DNA from 2 places in the Bacillus cereus group sp. BfR-BA-01316 genome. Region 1 is predicted to be linked to the other one. Evidence: a T-box and tRNA genes for the amino acid it is inferred to sense, from the RefSeq annotation. Region 1 holds a T-box; the other holds one or more tRNA genes.

Region 1 (3,280 bases):
ATGCATTTGAACCGTTTCAGCTAGAAGAAAGAAAAGAGCAAGAAATAGAAGAAGAGGCATTAGAAGAACATGAACTTGTGGAGCGTGAAGAGGAGAAAGAAACGACGCCGCAATTTGAATTGTTCGGGCGGAAAAATTTCAAGAAAGAAAAAGCGAAAAAGCAGGAAGAGCCAGAGGAAGAAGCATATTCACAGCGAGATGAAAATGCACTTTATTTAACGAAATTATTTACGAAAGAACCAGAAGAAGAATTTACGAAGTTAAGAATGTACTTCGTACAAGAAGGAGATACAATTGAATCGGTTGCAGAACGTTATGAAACGACTGTACAAAACTTATATCGTGTAAATCAATCAGAAGATATATATTTAACTACAGGGCAAATTATATATATTCCTGTTTCGAAAGCAACGGCGAAATAAGTGAGTGAGTTTTTTCACTCACCTCTTTTCTTTTCCTAGAAGCTATGTTTTGAATAAGAAAGGGTTATTCGTATGGATATTGAATTACGAAATCGCTATGAACCCATTGTGAGGCAATATAGATTGGACACTCAGCATATGGAAGAGCACGGAAGTGTAATGAAAATTTATACGAATCAAGGTCCGTATGCGTTAAAGAAAATACAAGATAGAAAATTAGAGCGGAATAATTTTTTGCACCATATTCAATATTTGAAGGAGAAAGGTTTTTCGAATTATGTACCTATCTATCATACGACGGACGGGAATTATGTTTTAAGTGATGGGACGTATAGTTATTATTTAATGCCTTGGTTAGAACGTGCGGAAGGAAATGGCGAAGATAATGATCAATACCATAAGATGTTTCAAACGCTCGGGACGTTGCATCAAAAAACGGTGAAAGAGGAGACTTATACAGAAGAAGATTTAGAAAAACATTATACAAATATATCCGACCGTTGGGAGAATGATGGTGAGATATTAGAAGAGTTTCTTTTAGAATCTGAAGCGAAGTGGTATATGTCCCCATTTGAATTACAATATTGTACGTATTATCACCATGTTATGAGAGCGCGTGAGTTTGCAACGAAACAATTAAGTGAATGGCATGATGCAATGAAAGAAAAGGAAAAAACACGTACTACTTTCGTTCATGGAAATGTATCGCTTAATCACTTTTTATTTGATTATGAACGAAACGGTTATTTTATTAGTTTAGAAAAGTCTCAGTTTGCTACACCGGTACAGGATATCGTCAGCTTTTATTCAAGGTCTTTGAACACATATCCAATTGCGCGGAGTGACCGCTTTGAATGGTATCAAATGTATCAAAAAAATTTTCCATTTACGAAAGAGGAGCAGCTTCTTATGTTTGCGTATATGACGTACCCGTCGCATTTTATTCGGCAAATTCAGTCGTATACGAAAAGAAGAAAGAGTCGTAATGAAGAAAATGAGCTTCGCGGGGTGAAAATTCTGCAGCAATCGCATTGGCTCATTAGTAATACAGAATATTTCCTTTCGCAATTACAAGCTGCCCAGCAAGGGAACGGATAAAGAAGATAAGTAGGGAGAACCCTGCTTATCTTTTTTTATTAGTTCCATAAAGAGATAAAGGTCGTAGTTTCAAATTTATCTTGACGAATAAGGTTTCGTTTTTTACACTATTGTATATAATAATTAACAATCACATAAATGCATTGAAGGGGAAGAGTATAACATGAAACGTCTTCAGAGAGGGGAACCATTGGCTGGGAGGTTCTCTAGATAGTTATGTTAGAAGGTAGCCCTGGAGCATCTTTTCTGAACGGAATGATTCTTATTAGGAAAAGACGGATTTGTCCGTTATCAAATTAAGAGTATAAGCAAATTCTGAATTTGTTTGTAAATAAAGGTGGTACCGCGATGTCCCTCGTCCTTTTTTGGATGAGGGGCATTTTTTATTTCAAGGAGGGAAAATAATGTCAAACACGGAAAAGAATTTACCAACTAAATATGATCATATGTCCGTTGAGGAAGGCCTTTACAAGTGGTGGCTTGAAGGCAAATATTTCGAAGCAACAGGAGATGAGAAGAAACAACCATATACAATTGTAATTCCACCTCCGAACGTAACTGGTAAGTTACACTTAGGTCATGCTTGGGATACGACGCTTCAAGATATTTTAACTCGTACAAAGCGTATGCAAGGTTACGATGTATTATGGCTTCCAGGAATGGACCATGCCGGTATCGCAACGCAAGCGAAAGTAGAAGGAAAACTTCGTGAAGAAGGTATTTCACGTTACGATCTTGGCCGTGAGAAATTCCTTGAAAAAGCTTGGGAATGGAAAGAAGAATACGCTTCTCACATTCGTCAACAATGGGGGAAAGTTGGTTTAGGACTAGACTATTCTCGTGAACGCTTCACATTAGACGAAGGTTTATCTAACGCTGTTAATAAAGTATTCGTTCAATTATATGAAAAAGGCTTAATTTACCGCGGTGAGTATATCATCAACTGGGATCCAGCAACACGCACAGCTCTTTCTGATATTGAAGTAATTCATAAAGAAGTTCAAGGTGCATTCTACCATATGAACTATCCGTTAACAGACGGTTCTGGTCACATTCGCCTTGCAACTACTCGTCCAGAAACAATGCTTGGTGATACAGCGGTAGCAGTTCATCCAGAAGATGATCGCTACAAACATTTAATCGGAAAAACAGTTACACTTCCAATCGTAGGCCGTGAGATTCCGATTATTGCTGATGAATACGTAGAAAAAGACTTTGGAACAGGCGTTGTAAAAATTACACCAGCTCATGACCCGAATGACTTTGAAGTAGGTAACCGTCATGACTTACCACGTATCTTAGTAATGAACGAAAATGGAACGATGAACGAAAAAGCTGGTAAGTATAACGGTATGGATCGTTTCGAATGCCGTAAAGAGTTAGTGAAAGACTTACAAGAAGCTGGCGTATTAGTAGAAATCGAGCCTCATATGCACTCAGTAGGTCATAGTGAGCGTAGCGGTGCAGTTGTTGAGCCTTATTTATCAACACAATGGTTCGTAAAAATGGCTCCACTTGCTGAAAAAGCAGTAGAGCTTCAACAAAAAGAAGAAGAAAAAGTAACGTTCGTACCAGAGCGTTTTGAAAACACATACTTACGCTGGATGGAAAACATTCATGACTGGTGTATTTCTCGTCAGTTATGGTGGGGACACCGCATTCCAGCTTGGTATCATAAAGAAACTGGTGAAGTATACGTAGGTACAGAAGCGCCAGTAGATCTTGAAAACTGGAATCAAGATAATGACGTGCTTGATACA
Region 2 (3,280 bases), on a different contig from region 1:
TTGAGAAGCCATTACTACATTTATAATACGATTCCCATCCTTCTCATTTAATAAAACGAGCGTATTGCGCGCTTCATTCGTAAATCCTGTCTTACCACCAATGCTATATGGATTTTCAAAATAAGTAGACTTATTAAAAATAGACACTGTTTGCGTAGATGTCGTCACCGTCGTTCTTTTCGTATTCATCGCTTGTAAAATTTCAGGATACTTTTGTACACCTCTTGTAATCATTGCCATATCATATGGCGTCGTATAATGATTTGGATCATGCAATCCATTTGGCGTTACAAAATGGCTATCTTTAGCCCCTAATTGCTTCGCCTTTTCATTCATCATATTAGCGAAATTTTCAACACTTCCTCCAATACGCTCCGCAATCGTATACGACACATCATTCGCACTCAGCACCATTAAAATCATAAGTGCAGTATTTCTATTAATAGTCTCACCAGGTTGAAACTCAATTTGATAATTACTCTTCTCTTGATCTAATGCTAATTGTGAAAACGTAAATTGATCCTCTGGCTTCGTATGCTCCATCAGTAAAATCGCCGTTAACACTTTCGTCATACTAGCAGGGAACGCACGATGATGTGCATTTTTGTCGTACAACACATCTCCTGTTTTCGCATCAATCGTAGTCGCAAACTGACTAAAAACATTCGGTCCTTCCGCAGGTGGCGGTGCCACTTGCTCCGGATTTACTCCAATATTCGTCTCAGCATATAACGTCATAGGTGTCAAAAAAAATAAACAAATAACCATAATAAAAACCGAAATTCCCTTAAAATTTACCATATGACTCTCCCTTTTCACTTTACTTTCACATTCTATAAAATAACTCTACCAATCTATATGTAATTTGTATTAAATTGGAAGAATATTCACTTTTTTACTATATCACACTTTAACGATAAGGAACATAAATATACAATAAAAAATAAGAAGGAATTACTCTTTCTTATCCTTCTCATCAATCAACGAATCTATTAACTTTTGCCCAGCTTCCTCAGCCGTAATCTCATCCGTCATACCCATAAATGACCAACCTTTAGAATCGACCCACTCAACGAACTCTTGCAAAAACTCATCATGCGTCACATCCACATCAAGAATCGAACCATCAATCGAAATCGTTCTATTTCTAGACACACGCATCTTAAACGTTTTTCTTACCATTACAATTATTCTCCCTCTACTCCTGAATATTTATAAATATCTTGTACTTCTTTTATACATGATTTCTTGAAAATTGTAAAAAGGATATATTGGCCAATTTGCATATTAAAAATGAAAATCTCTTATTATATAACCCTCACACTACATTCATTTGGTCATAAATTACGGAATACATCCATATAAAAAAAACAAAACACCTTACATTATATCACACCAAACACACTTGACTTTAGTACAACAAAATGGAATATATTAGAAAACACCTTAAAATGAGGAGGAACTCCATTGCGCGTTGTACATATTGTAAAACGAAGTGGAAAGTAAAAGATGTATGGTCGCTTCTCATAACATTCGAAAAAGATTGTCCGTATTGTTTCGGAAGACAATATATGTCTAATGATACCTTTCATCAAGCTAACGCCGCTTTACCTTTGCTATTCTTATGTCCTTTACTTGTGGATTTAAGTGACGAAAATCCTTTAGATAAATATCGTAAATAATATAATATCTACATTCAAAACCTACTTTCTATTCAGTTCTCTTCTTATTAATTCTCCCTTTATTCATTACTAGTATAATTGCACACGATCCCTCTTTAAAAACTCACTATAAAAATATTGTAAAATTTCAGTTAATTATATATAATTGCTTTAGCATAATTATTAAAGATGCTATTACATAAGCATTCTTGAAGATCCCGTAGCTCAGCAGGGAGAGCGCCACCTTGACAGGGTGGAGGTCGTGAGTTCGAGCCTCTCCGGGGTCATATCGTAAAAATAGCGGTCTATCAACTGGTAGACCGCTATTTTTATACGATGATTTAACCGATAGAACTGGCAGTAAATTATAATAACTTCCGTATTACTACGTTCTTCTTCATTTAAATAACATTAATTCTTCTAAGTATGTATTAACTTCTCGACTTTTTAGACATGAAAAATCCCCTTCAAGTAATAGTGTAACATCCATGTGTGTACATGTTTTCTCTACACTGCCTACCTAAAGGGGATAATATCAAAGAAAGCCCATTACCATATAGTGTTATTAGTGATTCAATTACTTATACCACTTGTTTTTCCTTAATAGCCTTGATAATCGATCCGGTAGCAATTAAAAGAGTCCCTGCGATAAAGAATGCTGCGCTAAGTACAAAATACGCTGTAAGTATATTAGAGTTAATAATATAATTGTACGCGTCTCCGCCCACATAAACGTGTTTATTTAACTCACTATATTCACTAGCCATATAGTACCCTTCAATTTTGTCAATTCCCTTATATAGCAGTACCGCTGAATGTAAGTAAAAAATTACCGCCCAAAATATCCATTTTTTCATGATGATATTTACTCCTGTTGTTTATCTTATTATTTATTACATGATCAAACTTATCCAATGTTTATTCAACTGGAATAAGTTTAACTTGCTCTGCTGTCTTGATAATATCACCACTACCAGTGAAGAAAGTATAATCTCCACGCCCCACTGAACTATTGCCCAGAATGGTATTTACTGTTGCTGAACCACTCTTGCTATCGAATACAACAAAGTTACTACCGCGTCCTACTGCCGTAGCCTTATAACGACCAGCAGGAATATCTTTGCCCACGATGTATTCACCTGCACCTAACATTCTAGGCTCTTCCTGCTTAGCTTTAACGCCTTCTGTAAGCTTCTGTAGTTCGCTATTCTTAGCTTGGATATCCCCATCTAATTTACCTACTTCACCCTTCTTAGCCTCTACATCTTTGCCCAGCTTATCAACTTCTGATGTTAATTGATTCTTATTAGCTACTAGAGCCAAAGTCTCTTCTACTTCAACTTTTTTATCATCAAGCTTCTTTTGCTCTGCATCAATACCTTCTTTGACTTTGCTCTTCGTGTAACTTAACTCTTTCTCTTTTTCGTCTGCTTTCGCTTTTGCCTCTTCATATGTAACCTTTTCTTTCTCGATAGCAACCTTGGCTCCACTAGCACCAATCGAATATGAAATTACTAATCCAACGATTACCGCTAAAGCTATCCATAACTTCTTTGACTTTACAATTTTCATAATTTATTCCTCCAATTGAATTCACTATATTAATATATCATACATTC

The links. A T-box is a leader RNA that pairs with one kind of tRNA and senses whether it is charged. The one in region 1 lies ahead of MR071_RS16350 (valine--tRNA ligase), so its partner is inferred to be a tRNA-Val.
Region 2: it encodes a tRNA-Val, which carries the amino acid that the T-box ahead of MR071_RS16350 (valine--tRNA ligase) is inferred to sense. The anticodon was not compared.

Annotation. Positions count from the first base shown of each region.
Region 1 covers NZ_JAKUGX010000021.1:50,047-53,326, forward strand. The annotation lists gene spoVID (stage VI sporulation protein D) at 1-422, shown strand, start outside; gene ysxE (spore coat protein YsxE) at 495-1,520, shown strand; T-box leader at 1,655-1,886, shown strand; gene MR071_RS16350 (valine--tRNA ligase) at 1,925-3,280, shown strand, end outside.
Region 2 covers NZ_JAKUGX010000033.1:2,703-5,982, forward strand. The annotation lists gene MR071_RS20560 (D-alanyl-D-alanine carboxypeptidase family protein) at 1-801, opposite strand, end outside; gene MR071_RS20565 (hypothetical protein) at 955-1,182, opposite strand; gene MR071_RS20570 (hypothetical protein) at 1,467-1,682, shown strand; tRNA gene MR071_RS20575 (tRNA-Val) at 1,876-1,948, shown strand; gene MR071_RS20580 (hypothetical protein) at 2,243-2,518, opposite strand; gene MR071_RS20585 (hypothetical protein) at 2,580-3,233, opposite strand.